Regions from separate parts of the Agrobacterium sp. NPDC090283 genome, predicted to be linked through region 1. Evidence: predicted binding sites of a transcription regulator. Region 1 holds the regulator's gene; each other region holds the start of a gene.
The links. Region 1 encodes PhoB, which activates phosphate uptake and scavenging genes when phosphate is short. Its sites were predicted from a motif close to TGTCATNNANCTGTCAT; they were not measured.

Region 1 (5,573 bases):
GCGCCTCGAGCCGTCCGGAAGCGGCGGGTGTCGGCGTGGCGCTGATCGGCTCCTTCTACATGATGCTGATCGTGCTGGTGCTGTCATTGCCGATTGGTGTTGCCGCTTCGATCTATCTTGAGGAATTCGCTCCGAAGAACCGTCTGACGGATCTTATCGAGGTGAATATCAACAATCTCGCGGCCGTTCCTTCGATCGTTTACGGTCTGCTCGGCCTCTCCGTCTTCATCAACTTCATGGGCTTTCCGCGCTCGGCTTCGCTGGTCGGCGGTCTCGTCCTGACGCTGATGACCCTGCCGACGATCATCATCGCGACCCGCGCTGCCCTCAAAGCCGTGCCGCCGTCGATCCGCGCCGCAGCCCTCGGTCTCGGTGCGTCCAAGATGCAGACGATCTTCCATCATGTGCTGCCGCTTGCCATGCCCGGCATCCTGACCGGCACCATCATCGGTCTCGCCCACGCGCTGGGCGAAACGGCGCCGCTGCTGCTGATCGGCATGGTGGCATTCGTCGCGAACTACCCGACAACGCCGATGGATCCGTCCACGGCCCTGCCGGTGCAGATTTACATGTGGGCGAACGAAGCCGAGCGCGCCTTTGTCGAAAGGACATCTGGCGCTATCATCATCCTGCTTTTGTTCCTCATCGTCATGAATGTTGGCGCAATCCTGTTGCGTCGCCGCTTCGAACGGCGCTGGTAGAGGGAGCTTGAGCAATGAACATGTTGTCGGAAGCAGCAGTTGAAAAGGCGCTGGACAAGAAAATGAATGAAGTCTCATACAAGATGATCGGCAAGGACGTTTCGGTTTATTACGGCGAAAAGCGCGCGCTTTACGACGTGAACCTCAACGTTCGGGAAAATACGGTGACGGCGCTGATCGGCCCGTCCGGCTGCGGTAAATCCACCTTCCTGCGTACCCTGAACCGTATGAATGATACGATCGACGGCTGCCGGGTCACCGGCAAGATCACGCTCGACACCGACGATATTTACGATCAGCAGATCGATGTCGTGGAACTGCGCGCCCGTGTCGGCATGGTGTTCCAGAAGCCGAACCCCTTTCCGAAGTCGATCTACGAGAATATTTCCTACGGCCCGCGCATCCACGGTCTCGCCCGCAACAAGGCGGATATGGATCAGATCGTCGAGCAGAGCCTGCAGAAGGCGGGTCTCTGGAACGAGGTGAAGGATCGTCTGCACGAATCCGGCACCGGCCTTTCCGGTGGTCAGCAGCAGCGTCTGTGCATTGCCCGCGCGGTTGCCGTCAGCCCGGAAGTGATCCTGATGGACGAGCCCTGCTCGGCGCTGGACCCGATTGCGACCGCAAAGGTCGAGGAGCTGATCCACGAGCTGCGCACCAATTATACGATCGTCATCGTCACGCACTCCATGCAGCAGGCGGCCCGTGTTTCCCAGCGCACGGCCATGTTCCATCTTGGCCATCTTGTCGAGGAAAACGAAACCGACAAGATGTTCACCAATCCCGACGACCAGCGCACGCAGGACTACATCATGGGCCGCTTCGGCTGATCCCGGCCGGCGCTTTATCGAAACCGAACAAGACTGGTGCCTCTGCCGTGCCCGCTTCCGGGCACGCGCATGCGGGCCGAGCCGGAGGACTAGACCATGACACAGACAACAACCCATTCGCATATCGTTTCCGTCTATGACGATGAATTGAAGTTTCTGACGCGCCGCATCGCGGAAATGGGCGGTCTTGCGGAACAGATGTGCGCCGACGCCGTGCGTGCGCTCGTCAATTCCGATGCCGCGCTTGCGCAGAAGGTCATTTCCGACGATACGATCCTCGACCATTCCGAGCGGGAGATCGGCGACAAGGCCATCGTCACCATCGCCAGACGCCAGCCGATGGCGGCCGATCTTCGCGAGATCATCGGCACCCTGCGTATCGCCGGCGACCTCGAGCGCGTCGGTGATCTCGGTAAGAACACCGCCAAGCGCGTCATCGCGGTTGCCGGAACCGGCGTGCCGCGCAAGCTCGCCCGCGGCATCGAGCATCTGTCGGAGCTGGCACTGGTGCAGCTCAAGGAAGTCCTTGACGTCTATTCCACACGTTCCGCCGAGAAGGCCAATGCCATCCGCGAGCGCGACGAAGAAATCGACGCCATGTATACGTCGCTCTTCCGCGAGCTTCTGACCTACATGATGGAAGATCCGCGCAACATCACCACCTGCACGCATCTTCTTTTCTGCGCCAAGAACATCGAGCGTATCGGCGACCACGCCACCAATATCGCCGAGACGATCTATTACATGACCACCGGCAGCCAGCCGGAGGGCGAGCGTCCGAAGGACGACAGTTCCAACACGCTCGGTTCGGTGACCGAGTAACAGACAAGCAGCGGCTTGCGGAGTTAGCATATGGTGCCCAAGATTGCAGTTGTGGAAGACGAGGAAGCGCTGAGCGTCCTGCTTCGTTACAATCTCGAGGCTGAGGGATATGACGTCGACACGATACCCCGTGGCGACGAGGCGGAAATCAGGCTGCAGGAGCGTATTCCGGATCTTCTCATCCTGGACTGGATGTTGCCCGGCGTTTCCGGCATCGAACTGTGCCGGCGGCTTAGAATGCGGCCGGAAACCGAACGCCTGCCCATCATCATGCTGACGGCGCGCGGCGAGGAAAGCGAACGGGTTCGTGGCCTTGCCACCGGTGCCGACGATTATGTCGTCAAGCCGTTCTCGACGCCGGAACTCATGGCCCGCGTCAAGGCCATGCTGCGCCGGGCTCGTCCCGAGGTTCTGTCTTCGGTGCTGAAATGCGGTGATATCGAACTGGATCGCGAGACCCATCGCGTTCACCGCAAAAGCCGCGAAGTGCGCCTCGGTCCGACGGAGTTCCGGCTGCTGGAATTCCTGATGACCTCTCCGGGCCGGGTATTCTCCCGCTCGCAATTGCTGGACGGCGTCTGGGGCCACGATATCTATGTGGATGAGCGTACCGTCGACGTGCATGTCGGGCGTCTGCGCAAGGCGCTCAATTTTTCGCATATGCAGGATGTCATCCGCACCGTGCGCGGCGCCGGATATTCGATGGAAGCCTGAGCAAAACCGAAACCGATGGTTTCACTTAGGATAATTCCCCAAAAATCAGAAGGCCCGGGACCGGAATGGTGTCGGGCCTTTCGATTTTGAGCCTTCCGCAAATGCGGCACCCCTGTCATTCTTGAGGGTGATGGACGTCCGCTGAAATCCGGATTGCGCAGTGAAGCCTCTCAGGAGGAAGGATGCGGCACGCCGCCGACGAATTCAGAGCATTTGCAGTAAGGGACGCGTCGCGGTTTGCGTCCGCAGATTGCGCAAGAACAAGGATTGGAGCGCCTCTTAAACAATGCGTGCTGCAAGGCGGAGCCGCCTTGAATTTCGCCATAAAAAAACGGGCCCGAAGGCCCGTAGTTTTTGAGTGTCGAATGCGTGCCGCAACACTCAAGCCTTGCGACGCTCGCTTACCGGCTGGTAGGCGAGCTTTGCATGGAACTTGCAATAGGGCGAAGATTCCAGTGCTTCACAACCGCAGAAATGGAAATCGTCTTTCAAGGGGTCGCCAACCGGCCACTTGCAGGTGCGTTCCGTCAGTTCCGTCAGCGTCAGGCGACGGGAAATTGGCGTAACGACGTTCTTGGAAGGAACGTATTCGAGAACTTCGGCGGTCTCGATATCGATCTCCTCGTGCAGCGCCGTTGCCGCGTTGGAGCGGTTCAAGGCCCGCGCGGGGGCTGCGCTGACGCGGTTTGCGAAATTCGTCGCGCGTGGGGCGGGGGCGGCAGCGCGCTTGGGCGCGGAACGCGCCGAAGTGACCGGGCCGCCGGCCTTCACGCGGCCAGGCAGGTTAAGGCGATGGACCTTGCCGATCACGGCATTGCGGCTGACGCCGCCCAGCTGCGCCGCTATCTGGCTGGCGCTAAGCCCCTCGGACCACAATTTCTTGAGTTTTTCGACCCGCTCGTCTGTCCAGTTCATGCCGCTTCTCCGCTCGTCGCGTATAATGTCGGCAGAATCCCTCTCCGTCTCGCGGGCGTGCCGCGAGCGTGGTTTCCGCCGGATTTTTGGTGACTAGTTCCGCCGCAATGCAGTCTAGTAATTAGCGATTAACCTAGTGCCAGCCTGACTCCGTGGCAAGAGTCGCGGGAATCATCTGGAATCGATTTTCCGGTTTTCCCCAACTTGCTGGCGAGTTGAGTCTGAAAGGCAACACCTTGGGCCTCGCCGTCCGCCTCCTACTAGTGCTTGAGAAGCCCGGGAAACGCGGACTTTTGTTGACATCGGCAGGCGAAGTGACAATAGTGCCCCTGCCGCCGCGAGGCGGCATTTTTGATTTTCAGGCAAGGGATAACCCCGAAAGCCTATTGACAACCGTCTGACAGCGCATCCGCGCAAGGAGTGATACAGCCATGGCCGAAGCCGCCGCGCCATTGTTCGATACGTTTGCAAGAGCCCCCCTGCGCTTCGAGCGAGGCGAGGGCGTCTGGCTGTTCACGGAAAGCGGCGAACGATATCTGGATTTTGCAGCCGGTGTCGCGGTCAACTCGCTGGGCCACGCCCATCCGCACCTCGTGGAAGCGATCAAGACCCAGGCCGAGAAGGTCTGGCACGTTTCGAACCTTTATGAAGTACCGGGCCAGGAAAAGCTTGCAAAGCGCCTGACGGAAGCGACATTCGCGGACAAGGTCTTCTTCACCAATTCCGGCGCGGAAGCGCTGGAATGCGCGATCAAGACCGCGCGCCGTTATCATTATTCCAAGGGACATCCGGAAAAGTTCCGGATTATCACCTTCGAAGGCGCCTTTCATGGCCGTACGCTGGCGACGATCGCCGCCGGTGGTCAGCAGAAATATCTCGAAGGTTTCGGTCCCAAGGTCGAGGGTTTCGACCAGGTGCCCTTCGGTGATGTCGATGCGCTGAAGGCCGCGATCACGGCTGAGACGGCCGCGCTTCTGATCGAGCCCATTCAGGGCGAAGGCGGCATTCGCGCGCCCAGCAAGGAATTTCTGCAGCTGCTGCGGTCGCTCTGCGACGAGCATGGCATGCTGCTGATTTTCGATGAGGTGCAGACCGGTGTCGGCCGCACGGGCAAGCTCTTCGCCTATGAGCAGACGGGTGTTGCGCCCGATATCATGGCGGTTGCCAAGGGTATTGGCGGCGGTTTCCCGCTCGGCGCGTGCCTTGCGACGGCGGATGCCGCTTCCGGCATGACGGCAGGCGTGCATGGCACCACCTATGGCGGCAACCCGCTGGCCATGGCTGTTGGCAATGCGGTGCTCGATGTCGTCCTCTCCGAGGGCTTTCTGGAAAAGGTTCGTGATGTCGCGCTGGTCTTCCGCCAGGGCCTTGCCTCGCTGAAGGATCGTTATCCTGATGTCATCGAGGAAATTCGCGGCGAAGGCCTGCTTCTCGGCATCAAGGCCAAGGTTCCATCGGGCGAACTGCTGCAGGCCATGCGCACCGAGCATCTGCTGGGCGTGCCGGCGGGCGATAACGTCATCCGTCTTCTGCCGCCGCTCGTCACCACGGCGGAAGAGGCCCGCGAGGGTCTGGCACGCGTGGAAGCGGC
Region 2 (5,573 bases), on a different contig from region 1:
CTCATGCCCATTCCAGCGCTCCCTTCTTCCACTCATAGATAAAGCCGATGGTGAGAACGAGAAGGAACACCATCATCGACCAGAAACCGAACCAGCCCATCTCGCCGAAAGACACCGCCCATGGGAACAGGAAGGCGACTTCCAGGTCAAAGATGATGAACAGAATCGACACCAGATAAAAGCGGATATCGAACTTCATGCGGGCATCGTCGAAGGCGTTGAAACCGCACTCGAAAGCGGAGAGCTTTTCCGGGTCCGGCGCCTTGTAGGCGACAGCGAAAGGCGCAATGAGAAGCGCCAGGCCGATGACGAGAGCGATACCGATGAAGATTGCGATCGGAATGTAGGAACTGAGGAGTTCAGTCATGGTCTCTTCCCTGCCCGGCCGGGTGCCGGACCTGCCTTTGCGACCTCAAGTCACAAAGAGCGCACAAATATGTTGCAACGCCAAAGTGGTTAGCGCAGCCGCGCCCTCTCTGCAAGAGTTTAGGCTCCATTTCAAGACACCTGCCGCATTGATTGGCAACAATATTGCCGGAATTGACGCAAATTTGGGCCACAATTCCGACCTAAGCCCCTCAAATACAATAATAATCGATTAGAGAACGCAACCGCAAAAAAGTCACACGAATTTTACGTGAGAATGACGGTGAAGTGACGATATTCTGAAATCGAAACTTGAGTAAAAAAAGCAGGAAAAATCGCACCTGAAAAGACCGGAATCAGGTGTCGGAATCGGCAAAAAATCGAGTTGCGCGCACAGCGTGTCGATCTGTTTTTGGAGAGACATTTCAGAAGAGAGAAATGGCGCGAGTGACGGGGCTCGAACCCGCGACCTCCGGCGTGACAGGCCGGCACTCTAACCGACTGAGCTACACCCGCGCACCACAGACATTCATCTGCGTTGTCCGAGGGACAGGATGGCGCGAGTGACGGGGCTCGAACCCGCGACCTCCGGCGTGACAGGCCGGCACTCTAACCGACTGAGCTACACCCGCATCTCCTGACGACAGGAGCTTGTCCCGCCGCTCGAACCAGCCTCGGCTGTTCGATGAGCGGCTAACTACGGCGTTCGTGCGGGGGTGTCAAGCAGGTTTCACGACAAAAGAATAAGCTTCTTCATTTTGATCGGGAAAAACCGGAAGGCCCGTGAACGCGATTGCTGCAAACACCCTGTTTTTCGGGCTTTTCCCAACGAAAACAAAAAACTTGTCCACAGCCGCGGGCTTCCGTAACGGGATTTACCCATGGCCATCAAGGCGTCCTCGGATCTTGCTTCAGGCAAAAAGCCCGCAGTTCCCGGCTTTTTGCCCCCGGCCCCCGATGAGGGAAAAACCTCTCGGCAAAAAAAACAAAAAAACTTCACAAAAGCCCTTGCGGTTTTTTTCCGATCCGAATACATCACGGCCACCGACGCGGCGGACATGATCCGCAAGACGCGAAGGGCGATTAGCTCAGTTGGTAGAGCGCCTCGTTTACACCGAGGATGTCGGGAGTTCGAGTCTCTCATCGCCCACCATTTTCCAGATCATCCAAATTTCTGCGCAGCTAGACCAATCATTGTTTGGGTCGCGTTTTCATTCGTCGTAAATTTTCCGCATCAAGAATCATCGCCTGCCCTCGCCAATAGGGCTTATTCGGAGCCGGGTTCGGCTTCTCGACAGGCGGAATCGCCTTTTTTTCCGATTACCTCTATGCCAAATCGGCACTGCTGCTCCACATTCAGACAGCCCGGCCGGGATGCCTGTGCCACCCTGCAACATACCGAAAAATAAGCAGATTCAGACTTTTTAAAGGGATTTCAGGCACTATTTTCAAGCCGTTTCATGATGAGCGGTAGAAATAATGGATGAAACCATGATCGACGCGTTTGTAACACTCGCGCTTATTGCGCTGCCTGTTTATATTTTTTTTCGCTGGGTCCAGCAGGACTCGGAAAAAGACAATACTCCTAAAAGCAAGAATTCCATGGGGCGGTGATCTTTCGCGATCTGGTCCGCAGCTTTTCCCTGGATGCCCCTCGCACAAAACCCTCGATACCCCGATAGCGAAACGGTCATGCCGGCTTTAACGGCTTGCATTGCGAAGCATCGCGCAAAATCGCCACCCCCGCATCAGGGTTGCTTCCGCCGCACAAAAAAGCCGGGCTATGCCCGGCTTTTCTCATTTGCGGCGCCATTCGGCACGATCAGTTGATTGCCTTCATATCAACCTTGAAGAACAGCGTCTCACCGGAAGAATCGTCCACGCCGTCATTGTCAGTCACGGCATAGGCCGTTCCGGCCTTGTCGAAGGTGAAGCCTTCCAGCTTGTCGACGACATAACCGTTGGTCTGGGCCTTCAGGTCCGGCAGGAAGTCATGGGCCTCCTGCTTGGCCACCAGCGGCAGTTCGCCACCGATCTTGCCTGGCTTCAGGTCGGCGATCGCCACGCGGTAGAGCTTCTTGATCTTGGCCTTGTCGCCGATCTGGTTATCGCGTTCGACGATATAGACATAGTCGCCTTGCGCGGTGATTTCAGAAAGGCCGATCCAGCCTGCCTCGGTCTTGTCGAGCGGGTAACGCACGGCGCCCCATTCCTTGGACTTCGGATTATAGGAGACGAGCTTGACGAAGCCCTTCTCGTCCGTACCCCATTCGCGCTGCACGGCCATCCACAGCGTCGCATCGTCGCCCTTGCCAACCATGGTCACGCCTTCGAAACCGAAGCGGGTGTCGCCGGCAAGCAGTTCCTTCGGCAGCGCGATCTCGGCTTTGATTTCACCCTTGGCATTGACGTTGTAGAGCGCGTGCGGGACGAGCTTGGCGCTGTCGCCTTCCGAGGCCAGCCAGAAGCCGCCCTTGCCGTCCAGCGTGATACCTTCGATATCGAGTTTCTGGGCGGCGATACCATCACGCTTGACGCGCAGCACGCTGGTGATGGTTGCGGGCTTCTTTGTTGCGTCGATGGTGTAGATTGACGGCTGGTTGCCATAAACCGAGTCGGAAACGGCATAAAGAATGCCGGGCTTCTCGGCATCGCCGACCAGGCCCGAAAGAGCGCCCCAGCCGATCGGTGCACCGTCGACAGTTGCGGAAACCAGCTGCGGATAGGCCGCTTCGCCTTCAGCGCGCTCATAGATCATGACATGCGAGCGAACGCCGCCGTCTTCGATCAGATCGACCTCGTTGGCCGTGGCAAGGAGGTTGCGCGACGGGATGGCGACAGCACCCTCCGGCGAAACGCCCGAGGGCAGGAGCTGCGTCAGTTCCGGCTCCTTGCCGGTGTCCTTGTAGACGGCAACGACCGAGGCACGCTCGGACAGGACGAAGAAATATTTCTGATCGCCGAATGTCGCGGCTTCCAGACCCTCGGGCTCGATGCCCTTGGCTTTGGAGCGCTTTTCCGGATAGTGGCCGATGGCCGCAACGGCCTTTTCCAGCGAGGCGCCGGATTCATAAACAAGCTTGCCGGTCTTGTCGAAGATGGTGAAGCCGCGCGAACCGCCCTGCCAATCACCTTCATTGGCGATGACGATACGGTCATTGTCCAGCCACTTCACGGCATCAGGCTCGCGCTTGCGGCCTTCCTGCTTGTCGGTGAATTTCAGCTGGCCGTCCGACTTCGTGTCGATACCTTCGAGATCGACCTTGCCGGCCGAGAAATGCGTCTTCACCGTGCCGGTCTTGCCGTCGAGAATGACGATATGGTTGTTTTCCTGCAGCGTCAGCGCGATTTCGCCATTGGCGTTGATCGAAACGAATTCCGGCTCCGGATCTTCCGGGGCGATTTCGGCAAGACCGGTCAGCTCGATCTTCTTCAGCGTCGCACAATCGGCAACGCCGTTCTTCAGACCGACCGTTACCAGATAACCGGCGGGCATCTGCGGCAGAGCGCCTTCGTTTACCTCTTCATCGCGCTCGTTTTCGATTGCGATGGCGGCAAAGGTCTTGTCCGGAGAGACGGCAACCGAATCGGGCTGGCCGCCGAGATCGCAGCTTGCCTCGATCTTCTTGGTGGCGATATCGACCGTTACCAGCTTGCCGGACGGCTTGGCGCGGTTTTCAGACGTGTTGACACCGGCGAGAACCTTGACGCCGGCAACGGCAACCGACGTCGGCTCGCCTTCGAGCAGCAACGCACCGCCTGCCTTCGGGGCCTTGGCGTCGGTGATGTCGATGAAGCCGATGCCGCCAAGCGGGCTGTCCGAATAGATCAGAGTTTTGCCGTCTTCGCTGGCGGTGACAATTTCAGCCGACGTGACGGACTTGGCGTCCTTGTCCGCGGGCAGGTTTTTCGCCACCGGGAAAGATGCGATGCGGTTGAAAACCGGCTCGGCAGCGGCCGGAAAAGCTGCGGATGTGAGCAGCGCAGCAGTCAAAGCCATATGAGAAAATCGGAACGCCATTGTAATCCCCCTTGGGTCCAGAAATACCCCATGGCTTCTGCGTCAAAGACATGACAGTGGGATGACATTTCCTTGCGGGTGAATCAAAAAGCCCGGCCGTGAAGGCCGGGCTTTTGTGTTGATGCGCACATTCCGCATATCGAAACGCCGTGTGTCCGGATGGAAGCTACACAGGCGCGCATCGATGCCTTCAATCCACACCATTCCGGCTGAGAAACCGGGCCATCCGAAAGATTTCCGAAAGGCCTGACCGTCTTTGTGCCTGTGCTGGTGTCAGCGCGTCAAAACATGCTTCCTCGTGAACCTGAAAAGCCGCCCGCCCGCCGCCGGGCGTTGCGGCTTTCCGGAAACCTTACGAGTTGACGGCGTCCTTCAGGCCCTTGCCTGCGGAAAACTTCGGTACGTTGCGAGCCGGGATATCGACTTCAGCACCCGTGGAAGGGTTACGACCCTTGGAGGCTTCACGACGGCTAACGGAGAAGCTGCCGAAGCCAGCGAGACGGATGTCGCCACCGCTCTTCAGTTCGTTCTGTACGGTTTCGAATACGGCATCAACAGCGGAAGCAGCATCTGCCTTCGTGAGACCAGCCTTTTCGGCAACAGCAGAGACGAGCTCGTTCTTGTTCATGTTTCCACCCCTTTCAATGGTTTGAAACGACTAGGAATTAAGCCGGCGCAGAATACGTTCGCATCCGCGCACAGCAACTCAAAAGCGCTGGAATCGCCTGAAAAACAAGGGGTCTGCGTTTTTTTTCACAAAAAAGGCCGACATTTCTGCCGGCCTTCCACATATTCGTGCCAATTTGGCATCAGTTGCGCCAAGCTGAAGGGCGCGTGCACCCTCTGACACCTAACGCATTGATTCTATGCATGCCCGTCGCGAAAGGCGATTCCCGCCCCTCGCGACGATATCATCCATCAATGTGCGATGGTCTGGCTGCCGTCGTCGACGCCTTCGACCGTTGCGATCACCGGCGTCTCGATGCTGCCGTCCCACTCGATGGGCTCCGGCTGGCGGATGAGCGCGTGCTTGATAACCTCGCCCATGCGCGAAACCGGGATGATTTCCATCTCGTTCTTCACATTATCCGGAATCTCCGCCAGATCCTTGGCGTTTTCTTCCGGGATCAGCACCTTCTTGATGCCGCCGCGAAGAGCCGCAAGCAGCTTTTCCTTCAGGCCGCCG
Region 3 (5,573 bases), on a different contig from region 1:
GCGATGTTCTCTGCACTCCAGACGACGCGGCCGGCCTGCACGCGTTCGAGGCCGGCGACGATGTTGATGAGCGTGCTCTTGCCTGAACCGGAACCGCCCGTCAGCGCGACGCGGCTTCCGGCGGAGATCTCCAGATGGTCGATAACGAGAACCGGCGACGCGAGACCGGGAAAGGACACGGCAAGATGATCTATATTCAGGGGCAGCATGGTCTCAAACCGTCGCGTATTCTGCCTGGCGAATGCGCAGCAGGCTGACGAAGCCGGTATCGGGATCCGTCCACGAGCCGGTTTCCAAGGTGCCGCGCACTTCGATCGTCTGGCTGGGCTGGGTAAAGGTCTGCTTTTCGCCGAGATAGACCACGACGATATTGTCCGGCCAGTCAGAATCGGTGGAGCAAAAAGGGCAGATCGACATGGGTATTTCGGTCAGCACGAAAAACTGCGCTTCGGCCTTCAGCGGCGGCGCCATGAAACCGCGCATGGCGATATCCTTGCCGTTCAGCTGCTTGACCTTTTCGGAAAATTCCAGTCCGAGGACGCTGACCTTGCCGTAGAGTTCGTCAAAGGTAAGGTCGCTTTTCGCCTGCGCGCGCGTGCCGGCGGCCAGCAGCGGCAGACCGGCAATGAGACCCAGTGTCTGGCGGCGGGTGAACCGCGCCTGATCAGGCTTGCCCATGACCATTCTCCTTCTTGAAAGGTCCTTCATCGCCAGCCGACAGGGCCGGCAATGCAAGACCGGAAGTGACGACGAGGGCACGCCATGGCGGCGCGCCCTCGCCCCGTTCAGGTCTTAGTTGGTCTGCTTGGCGCCGAGTGCGAAGGCTTCAGCGAGACCCTTGTAAACGTCACTCTGTTCCATATAGCCGCGGAAGCCTTCGGCACCGGGGCCTTCAGCCTGCAGCACGACGTCATCCACTGCGTGGACACCGCTGTCCGAGCTCTTCGGAATGATGCCGGTGACGAGCACGGCACCGGGAACATCCTTGTACTGCTCGTTGGCGATGTATTCCTTCTTTTCGTTCTGGATGGCCGGTGCAAAGGGGCCATCGAGCTTCGGACGGAAGGTTTCGTAGTGGTCCGGACCGTTATTGGCGTTCAGGAACAGGCGACGCGAAACATCGACATTGTCCGGATAGCCATCGCCGTCCTTGTCTTCGTAGTTCGGGAAACCGGCTTCGGCATAGGTGCCGACCTTTTCGCGCATGTCGGTGCCGGGCTTGTTGTCATCAACGGTGCCGATGATGGAAACGCCATGCGTGTGGTCGCCGGTGACGATGATCAGCGTATCGGGGTTCTTCGCCGCAAATTCGCGGGCAATGCCGATGGTCTTGTCGAATTCGATGGTATCGACAACGGCGCGATCCCAGTCGAGCGGGTGGGACATCTTGTCGACATTGGCCGCTTCAACCATCAGGAAGAAACCTTCCGGGTTCTTCGAGAGATTGTCGAGCGCAACCTTGGTCATCTCAACGAGACCGGGCTGATCCGGGAACTTGGCCGTGGTGCCCTTCTTCAGGAATTCGCGGTCAAGCGTGGTATCCATGTTGCCGGTGTGGAACAGGCCGAGGATCTTGCCGGTATTGGTGCCCGAAGCCGCTGCGAGTTCCGCCTTGCTGGTCGCCAGCGTGTAGCCGGCTTCCTTGAACAGGGCGATATAATCCTTGTCGTCCTTGCGCTTGGAACCCGCGGTGGCCTGCGGCAGGAAATAAGCGGAGCCGCCGCCGAGAAGAACATCCGGCTTCACGTCGAACAACATGCCGTTGATTTCGGCCTTGTCGCCGCGCTTGCGGGTGTGGGCGACGACGGCAGCCGGCGTCGCATCCTGCACTTCGGCGGTCGAGATGATGCCGATCGACTTCTTGGTCTGGCGACGCAGCGCTTCGGCCAGCGTTTCCACCTTCGGATCGTCAAGCGAGGCCGAGGTGCGGTCGGCATAAACGCCGATGGCGTTCACGGCGGTCTTGTGACCGGTCATGTAAGCCGACATGGTGTTGGCGCTGTCGGTGGCGACGGCGTCGGTGGCGGAGGTGCCGATGAAGGCGACCGGCGGCACGTCATCCATGTTGAGACGGCCATTGGCCTTGCCCTCGGTCATGCCCTTGGACATGATGCGGGCGGCGGTGCGATGCGCAACCGAAAGACCGTCGGCGATCAGGAAGATGACGTTCTTGGCCTTTGCCTGGGCGGGCGTGCCATAAACGGCCCAGGTCACGCTCTTGGTTTCGGAACCGGCCGAAACTTCAACCTTGTAGTCACCGGCATTGGCAAGCGTGACGCCACGCAGGATGACGGCCGAGCCAAGAACCTTGTCCTTGTTCTTTTCTTCGGCGACGAACTCGGCATCCTTGCCGAGAGCGGCCTTGTAATCCTGGCCGTTGACGGTGATCTTGACGTCTTCCGGCTTCACGACGGAAGCGAACTCGACTTTAAAATCAAACGGCGAACCCGTCAGGATCGTAGCACGATCAAGCGGATAGACCTCGGCAGCCTGAGCGGCGCCGGCAAGAACGGTCGTAGCGACCAAAGCGGCAACAATTTTGCGCATATTCCCCTCGCGAGACATGTGAAAACCACAATCTCTCCTAGACCCGCCATATGACAGTTGCATGACTTGCGGACGCCCATATCCCGAAAGCGGACGTTGAAGGGAAATTTACCGGGCCTCGTGAAACCCGGATCAGTCTTTCCTGACCCTCAGACCATCCAGCAGGGTCCGGAAACTTTCCACGGCTCGTTTCGAGGTCGTTTCGGGGTCGTCTGAATTCGCTATCCATTGGGCGGCACTGCTGCTTGCCGCATTGATGAAACGGGCGCATGCCTCCGGATCGACATTGACGATGGTCCCCTCCTCTTTCAGCGCGTCGAGGCTTCGCGCGACAGCCGAAATGCAGCCATTGGCGTTTGGCCAGCGGGACGGGTCACCCAGCACGGCCGGCCCGTCGCGGAACATGATCCGCTGGATCTCCGGCTCGAGGGCCATGCGGACATAACCCACATTCTCCTCGACGAAACCCTCCCACCGGGTGGCAGCCCTGGACGAAATCTCACAGAGCCTCGTCGTCATTTCCGCGTCGATCTCTGCCACGACGGCCAGCAGCAAGCCCTTCTTGTCGCCGAAATGGTGATAGAGCGCACCGCGGGTGAGACCGGCCTCGGCGGTAAAGTCGTCCATCGATGCTTCCGCATAACCGATGCTGCCAAAGGCCTTGCGGCCGGCAGCCAGAAGCTTCGCCCGCGTCTCGGCAATCATTTCGCTGCGAGGTTTGCGCATTTTCTCTCCATTCTCCACATACGCCGCGTATATTAGTTGACATACGCCACGTATGCAATTATCTCATTTCACATACGCCACGTATGTGTGTGGTGGACACCCTCAGAACAAGGTGCATCCCGATGGCTAATCCATACAGAGAAATTTTCCGTGCTCCAGGAGCAAAAGGTTTTTCCGCCGCTGGTTTCTTTGCCCGCCTTCCCATTGCCATGGCCCCGATCGGTATCGTCGCCATGCTGTCGCAAACCCATGGCGAATATTGGCTGGCCGGCGCCGTCTCCGCAACCTTTGCGCTCACCAATGCCGCCGTCTCCCCGCAAATCTCCCGGCTGGTGGATCGCAAGGGGCAGAGCCGTGTCCTCATCCCGGCGACCATCGTTTCGGTCATCGCCTTTGCGGCGCTGATTATCGCGACAAATCAGAGATGGCCCGCCTGGACGCTGTTCCTCTCCGCCTTTCTCGCCGCTGCCATGCCGAGCATTCCCGCCATGATGCGCGCCCGCTGGACGGAAATCTTCCGCGACCGGCCGGAGCTGAATACCGCTTTCGCCTTTGAATCCGCCGCCGACGAACTCGTCTACATTTCCGGCGCCTCGCTTTCCGTCGGCCTTGCCGTTTCACTCTTTCCGGAAGCCGGCATGATGATCAGCACCGCCTTCCTGGCGCTCGGCACCTTTGCCTTCCTTCTGCAACGCTCGACCGAGCCCAAGGTGCGGCCTGTTGAAAGCGGCCGCCCGCAGCGTTCGGCCATCTCCCTGCGCCCGGTCCAGATCATCACGCTTGCCCTGATCTTCGTCGGCTCGACCTTCGCCACGGCCGAGGTAAGCGCCGTCGCAATCACCAAGGCGCTTGGCCAACCGGAAGCCGCCAGCCTCGTCATCGGTGTCTATGCCATCGGCTCTTTCGTGGTCGGCCTCATTCTCGGCGCGCTCAATCCCAAAATGCCGTTGCAACGTCAGTTGCTGATCGCCGTCAGCGTGCTTGCACTCACCGCGCTGCCGCTCCTCGTCGCCAATACCAGCGTTGCCCTGCTCGCCTTTGCCGTTTTCCTCAGCGGCGTTGCGATCTCGCCGATCTTCATCACGTCATTCGGCCTGATCGAGCGCCGCGTGCCTGAATCAATGCTGACGGAAGGCGTGACCTGGGTCATGACCGGCATCGGTATCGGCATGGCGCTCGGCGCCTTCGTCTCCGGCTGGGTGATCGACAATTTCGGCCCGGATAACGGTTTCTGGGTGTCCGTCGCCGCAAGCCTTTCGACAGTCGCCATCATCGCGCTCGGCCAGCGCAGCCTCTCCGGAGATCGCGGACGCCTCGGCACGGAGGCCGTCGCGCAGCCCGCCGAATAGCAACCTTTACTCGTAGTCTGCCTCACTCATCGCGGCATTTGATATGTACGCATGAAAGTCACAGACTAATCTATAATAGAGCGACTGTTTTACTTTGCTGTCGCCCCGCAAGCATGATACCGGCAACGTCCACGGCCGATGATATCATGCCTGCGGGGCGATCCCGTTTATCAAGGCCGTCGCTTCGCATATTCTCGAATTCGGCACCGATTGCACACAATCGACCGACGGCTGCATCGTTCGACATACCGGCCCGCCCGCTTTCCGGGGGCACGGGGGTCGATTACCGGAAGGCAAGGCTTTTGAGTTGGGATCTGCAGGAATTGTTCCGGCTATATGCGAAGGGCATCGTCAGGTCCCTGCGCAGCAGGGGCATCGATCCTGAAACGGCATCCGATCTGGCGCAGGATGCGTTCCTGAAGGTGTTGGCCTCACCACCGCCGGCGAGTGTGGCTTCCCATAATCCCAAATCCTATCTCTATACGGTGGCGCGCAATCTCAGCATCGACCATTATCGCCGTGAACGCAGCCTCCGCCGTGTCGATCTGCCGCAAAATGCCTTCGATGCCATCATCGACCCATCGCCATCGGCCGAAACCATCGTCTATGACCGCCAGCGGCTGCAACTGGTGGAGCAGGCGCTTGCGGAACTGCCGCGGCGGGTGCGCGAGGCATTCCAGTTGCACCGGATGGGCGGCCTGACAATCAGCGAGGTGGCACAGAGGCTCGGCATGTCCACCACCCGCACCTGGGTTTTGATCCGCGACGCCTACGAGCATATAGAGGACCGGCTGAACGGCCTCTAGGGGCAAATGCCGCCCATCTTGACCAGATATCACCGTTTAATCGCCGGCCGGCGTATTAAACTTCCTTCATCCGGAAATATGCGGCCTCTCATTCGTATATATCAAAGGCTGTGACACTGTCCGATCTCCGGCAATCCTGAAAGGC
Region 4 (5,573 bases), on a different contig from region 1:
ATGGCGACACGGGTGCCGGAACCGAGAATGCCATCCACCTTGCCGACATTGTGTCCGCGCGCCTCAAGCTTGGTCTGAAGCTCCTTCATGGTCGTGTCGTCGAAGCCGGGCTCGGGATTGCCCTTGTTGTAGACGGGGGAGCCCATCAGGCGGGTGGCGAAATAGGCGGCCGAGGTCGTGTAGATGAACGACTGGTTCCATTCCAGATAGATGTTGAAGTTCGGATAGGTGATGAAGGTCGGTCCCTTGCGGCCCTGCGGCATGATGAGGGCGGCGGGCAGGGAGGCAAAGTTTTTGTTGCCGTCACGCGGGGTCACGCCGAGCGCAAACCACTCGCCGGCGGTAAGCGGGCCGCCGAGTCCGGATTTTTCCCAGGGCAGGTTCTCAGGCAGCGATACTTCCTGAATCCAAGGTTCGCCCTTCTTGAAACCGAGATGCTGGATGAATTTCGCAGCCGTCAGGATGGCATCCGGGGCGCTATCCTTGACGTTGATGTGGCCGTTGCCATCACCATCAACGCCGAAAGCAATGATGTCCTTGGGGAGCATCTGCACCTGGCCGATTTCACCGGCCCATGCGCCGGTGTTGGAGGTAGGATCGAGATCGCCATGCTGGACCATTTCGATCAGCGCCAGCAGCTGCGGACGGAAGAGTTCCGGGCGGCGGCAATCATGCGAAAGGGTCACCAGCGCGTTGCGGGTGTTGAAATCGCCCTGAACGGCGCCGAAATCGGTCTCCATGGCCCAGAAGGCGGCGATGACGCCGGCCGGGACACCGAATTCATTTTCGGCGCGGGCGAAGGTGGAAGAGAGTTCCTGCAGTTTCTTGCGGCCGATATCGAGGCGCGCCTGGCTGACGGTGCGCTGGGAGAATTCCAGGAAGGTCTGGCGGAAGACACCCTGCGCGCGGTCACGCGAGAGCACCTTAGGGTCGATCTGTGCGCCGGCAAGCGCCTTCTGGATTGCATCGGCCGGAATGCCCTTGGCGAGGGCGTCGGCTTTTACGCCTTCGAGAAATGCGCCGAGATCACCGCCGCAGGCAACCTGCTTGGGATCGTCAGGCGAGGCCACGGGCGGCGTGGCGAAAGCGGAGCCGGTGGAAAGAAGCGACAAAGCGGCGGCAAAAACGATGCTGCGCGACCGGAAGGTGGACATGGGAATTTCCTCAATGGGTTGTAAGGCCCGCTTTACCCATATGTTTGCGACAAAAAAACGGGTCTCGCGGTCTGGCGATAGGTGAGAACGCGGTTTTTTTGAATGTGTTGCTTCTTGGCCGTGTTTATTTGGCGGAAGCGACCCATTTGCGCCAGTTTTTCTCGCTGCCGGCAAAGACGTTGATATCGGTCGGGCCGTTCACGCCGGGCACGACACCGGTTGCCGTATATTGCCAGAAGGCCCATTGCCGGTCTTCGTAGATCTTGGTCGGATGCGCGGCAACCGAGCGCACCCAGAAATGATAGTTCTTGAACTGGCCGACGAGATTGTCGCGGTGGAAATCGACCGAGGTATAGATGATCGGGCGTTTGCCGTAATGCGCCTCGATGCGGTCGAGGAAACGCTGCATCTCGGCGCGAACGATGCCGGGTGCGGGACGTGTCTTGCAGGTGGGGGAGGCGGGGTTCCACTCCACGTCGAGAACCGGCGGCAGGGTGACGGCTTCCTTCGGCACGTTGCGAATGAACCAGTCGGCCTGGGCGTCTGCCGTCGAGCAGAAATAATAGAAGTGGTAAGGCGCGTGCAGAACATCTGCCGCCGCCGCGCTGCGCCAATGATCGCCGAATTTCGGATCGATGCGGTCCGACCCCTCCGTCGCCTTGATGAAGACGAAGGACACGCCCGACTTGCGCACGGTCTGCCAGTCGACATCGCCATTCCATTTGGACACGTCGATGCCGTGCACTTCGTGGCGGTGCGGGTTGTTCATACCGAAATCCTGGGGATCGGTATCGGAAAATTTCGGTTTGGAAACGGATGCGGTTTCAAGCAGGTCGTAACTCGTGGAGGTGCAGCCGCCGATCAACAGCATAGCCGTGAGTAGTGCCGATAAACGCAGCCGCATTGGAACCCTGATGAAAATGTTGACCATCCCACGGCCGCGAATGGGCGTACCGTATCTCCCGATTTGCGCATAACATGGTAAACAAAGTGATATGGCAAGGGGCAACGTGCTTTTTGCACCTCGCAAGTCGCTGGATTTGAAGCGATTTGCGGTTTTACTGCAGAAATCTGACCCAGCAGCAACCCTGAAAGCGACACCCCTTGCGGCCAGGTGCGATGCGCAAGCCTTCGGGAATCAGGCGTCGGCCAATATGCGGTGGATTTTCGGCTGCTGCGCTTCAACGACCGGAAGAGTGATGATCGCCCGCCATGCATAACCCCGGGCAATTTCCTCGAATTCGAGATTGCCGTCAAAACGGCCGGCCATATTGGCCAGAACATAACGGAGATTGGCGCGGGGCGTGACGTGAAAACGCGTGAGCCAGGCTTGCAGAAGGGTGCGGAACCACTTCGGCAATTGTTCCTGCTGACCGAAATCGACGATATGCAAGGAGCCGCCGGGTTTCAGCGCCGTGAGCGCCTGTTCGATCGCCTTTTCCCAGTCCGGTATCATCGACAGCGCGTAGGGGATCATGACGCGGTCGAAGCCGTCGGGCTGGCCGAATTCTGAAGCGCGAAAAGCGGTGGCATCGGCCACACGCAGAATGGGGCGCTCCGCCTTGCCGGAAAAATTCTCGGACGCGGTCAGCAACATTTCGGCGGAGATGTCGAGGCCGAAAAGCTTCGCGTCCGGAAACTTGCGGCTGGCGAGCAGCAGGTTGCGGCCGGTGCCGCAGCCCACCTCCAGCAGCGTGCCGCCCTTCGGCACGTCGAGGCCGGAAATGGTCCTGTCGCGGCCGAGAAGGTAATATTTGCGGGTGATATCGTAGATATGCCGCTGGTGGCGATACATGCGGTCCATCAGGCTCGCATGCGCGCTATCTGCAAGGCCCACATTCTCGCCGATGGTTTTCATGCCATAGCCCTCTGGTAAATATGGAAGCCGCCATAAATGGCGGAGCGGTCCATGGCGTTGAGCTCGTTGGAGCGCTCTTCGAGATAGACCCACTGGTTGCGGATATCAGGAGAAAGCCGGCCTTCGATGACGCTCTTTTCGGCTGCGGTGCGGAAGATGACGCGCGCGCCCGAAGCGGCGGTGCGGCTGATCTGCGACCACAATTCGTTGAGCTGCGTGTCCGTCATCCAGTCCTGCGCATCGAGGAGGATATAGCGGTCGACGGCGCTTGCCGGCTTGCGGGAAAGAAGCTCGGTATAGGTGGCGTGGTGTACGGCGACGCGCGCCGTATTGTTGCGGATCGTCTCGTAATATTCCGGCTTGAGATAGGCGGGCAGCGCGCCCTCATGCGGCTCGGGATAACGGCGCGCGAAGGCCTGCCAGGCGAAATAATTGTCGCTGAGCGGGAAGTTGCAGGCGAGCTTTTCCAAGCGCTCCTTGAGCACGGAGGCAACCGTGCCATTGGCGGAAAGGCTCGCCAGCTCGTCATATTGGCGCGGTGGAATGCCGAGGCCGAAGAGCGAGCTTTTGCGCTTCGTCAGCCAGCGCACCACCGGCTTGTCGAAAAGGGGAGCAACCTTGCTGTCGAAAAACTGGCGCTGTTCGTCCAAGGTGCGGGTCTTGGCCATTTCGGTGAGCTTCACGCCATGCAGCCGGGCCATGAGATGGCCGGCGCCGATGAAGCGGCCGAGCAGGCCGGTGCGATAGATGTTCCTGTCGAACACCGAGATGCGGCGGCGGCCGGAAAGGGTGCGCTTCGACCAATAGGCCTTTGTCGTCGCGTCGAGATGCTCGGCGATGAAGCGGTCGTAACCGTGGCTGTTGCTGCGGGTGTTGGCGCGGCCAAAGTGCCGCACCACATCCTGGTGCGCCGGCAGATGGCGGAAGGCGGCGAGCTTCAGCTTGTTCAGCGCGATGTGATGCGGGTTGAGGTCAACCACATCGATGCTGGCGGGGTTGCGGGAGAGATAGGCCAGCATGTTGCAGCCGCCCGAACCTATGGTGACGATGCGGTGGCCCTCGCCAAGCTCCATCGCTTCCATGTCGATTTCCGGGTCTTCCCATATCTGCGGATAGACGAGGCCGGAAAAGAGGACGCCGAAGAACCGCTCGGACAGACCGCTTTTGGAGAGTGCCTTGTGCTGGAGCAATGCGGACTTCAGTTTCGTGTTCTTGCTGAAGCCGGTCTTGGGTGCCGCACTCGTCATATGTTCACCTCTCAGTCGATTGAGAGGCGTCTACAGCCGTGACACTACAATTTGATGACAGGGGCTGTGGGCAAAGGCGGGGAATAGGGAAGACGGTGGAAAACCGGCCGGCGCTGTCCAATCAGCATGACGAAATGAAAACACCCGGCGGCTTAAGAAAAGCCGCGTGGTTGCACTCGCATAACAGAGCCGGAGGCCATCACTTGCGCAGAACGTGCAACATGCCCTTGCGCTTGGCGTCGTAATAATAACCACGAGCATAAAGCCGGACCGCGTTATCGCGGTCGTTGCCCGCCACAACCCATGCGCCGCGCAGATATTTGACGGCATATTTGAGATTGGTTTCGGCATCGAACAGGCCGGAGGCGGGGCCATCGAAGCCCATCGAGCGGGCGGTGGCGTGCCGGATCTGCATCAGGCCGAAATTGCCGCTGCTATAGGCACCGGGATTATAGCGGCTTTCACGCTGCACCACGCGGTGAACCAGATCTTCCGGCACGTCATACATGGTGGCGTATTTGGTAATCAGCCCGCTCAGCTTTTCGCGTCCGGCCGGCGCAGAATTGAGCGGCGCCGTCATTGATTCGTTCTGACGGATGGCGGCAAGCGCGGCATTGGTCGGGCCGGCGGCATAGGCGAGAACCGTGCTGTCCGGCTTCGGCAGCGGAATGACTTTCCGTTCGGCCGTCAGTTCGGTGCCGATGGAGGGCGAGCCGGGCGGCGGCGGTGCCGGCGGGAAGCTGCCCTTGACGGCAACCACCTGCGGCAGATCGGCTGCGGCATTGTGGGCGGCCGGTCTTGCCGCCAGATCCGCCGTTTCGATGGCTGTCGCCGCTGGAGTGGCGCTCGTCGGCGCAAGGGCTGCGGCCGTTGTCGGTGCAGATGTCGTCACGCTTGCCTGAGCGACTTCGTTCTGCTGCGGCTGCATCTGGGCGGCGATGGCGGCGGCTGCGGCAATTTCAGAAGCCGGCGGCAGAGCCACGCGTCCGCCCTTGACGGCGACGGCGGTGGGAAGTGCTGCAGGCTGGGAAGAGGTTGCGGTTTCGGCGGTCTGCACTGCCGCTGCTGCCGGGGTCGCGCCCGCTGCGGCTTCGGCCGTTGCCGGCTGCGCCGATGTTTGCGCAGGCGTGGCAGCGGGATTGATTGTTGCAATCTTCGGGCCGTCCGGCCCTTCCTTCGCGGTATATTCGACGCTGGTGCATGCGCTCAATGCCAGTGCCAGACCCACGGTGGAAGACAGAAGAAGTGCACTTCTTCCGCGGAATTTTCCCGAATTTCGCATGTTGCCGCCTTCGTTATGCCTGTCTTTCGATA

Region 2: a site for PhoB is predicted at 4,438-4,454, ahead of ACIQUH_RS02025 (esterase-like activity of phytase family protein). Genes of this name have one in related genera too.
Region 3: a site for PhoB is predicted at 2,598-2,614, ahead of ACIQUH_RS10055 (alkaline phosphatase). Genes of this name have one in related genera too.
Region 4: a site for PhoB is predicted at 4,303-4,319, ahead of ACIQUH_RS06645 (DUF3419 family protein). Genes of this name have one in related genera too.

The regions. Positions count from the first base shown of each region.
Region 1 covers NZ_JBIVYG010000034.1:6,794-12,366, reverse strand. Annotated here, with positions in the region: gene pstA (phosphate ABC transporter permease PstA) at 1-701, shown strand, start outside; gene pstB (phosphate ABC transporter ATP-binding protein PstB) at 716-1,531, shown strand; gene phoU (phosphate signaling complex protein PhoU) at 1,628-2,353, shown strand; gene phoB (phosphate regulon transcriptional regulator PhoB) at 2,384-3,067, shown strand; gene ACIQUH_RS27195 (GcrA family cell cycle regulator) at 3,449-3,982, opposite strand; gene ACIQUH_RS27190 (aspartate aminotransferase family protein) at 4,414-5,573, shown strand, end outside.
Region 2 covers NZ_JBIVYG010000001.1:400,414-405,986, reverse strand. Annotated here, with positions in the region: gene ACIQUH_RS02050 (NADH-quinone oxidoreductase subunit B family protein) at 1-11, opposite strand, end outside; gene ACIQUH_RS02045 (NADH-quinone oxidoreductase subunit A) at 2-367, opposite strand; tRNA gene ACIQUH_RS02040 (tRNA-Asp) at 806-882, opposite strand; tRNA gene ACIQUH_RS02035 (tRNA-Asp) at 922-998, opposite strand; tRNA gene ACIQUH_RS02030 (tRNA-Val) at 1,444-1,519, shown strand; gene ACIQUH_RS02025 (esterase-like activity of phytase family protein) at 2,189-4,387, opposite strand; gene hupB (DNA-binding protein HupB) at 4,740-5,015, opposite strand; gene lon (endopeptidase La) at 5,306-5,573, opposite strand, start outside.
Region 3 covers NZ_JBIVYG010000005.1:179,259-184,831, forward strand. Annotated here, with positions in the region: gene ACIQUH_RS10045 (ABC transporter ATP-binding protein) at 1-209, opposite strand, end outside; gene ACIQUH_RS10050 (hypothetical protein) at 214-678, opposite strand; gene ACIQUH_RS10055 (alkaline phosphatase) at 793-2,547, opposite strand; gene ACIQUH_RS10060 (TetR/AcrR family transcriptional regulator) at 2,680-3,273, opposite strand; gene ACIQUH_RS10065 (MFS transporter) at 3,396-4,622, shown strand; gene ACIQUH_RS10070 (RNA polymerase sigma factor) at 4,925-5,428, shown strand.
Region 4 covers NZ_JBIVYG010000003.1:237,342-242,914, forward strand. Annotated here, with positions in the region: gene ACIQUH_RS06630 (lytic murein transglycosylase) at 1-1,154, opposite strand, end outside; gene ACIQUH_RS06635 (GH25 family lysozyme) at 1,279-2,058, opposite strand; gene ACIQUH_RS06640 (class I SAM-dependent methyltransferase) at 2,293-3,012, opposite strand; gene ACIQUH_RS06645 (DUF3419 family protein) at 3,009-4,259, opposite strand; gene ACIQUH_RS06650 (transglycosylase SLT domain-containing protein) at 4,459-5,541, opposite strand.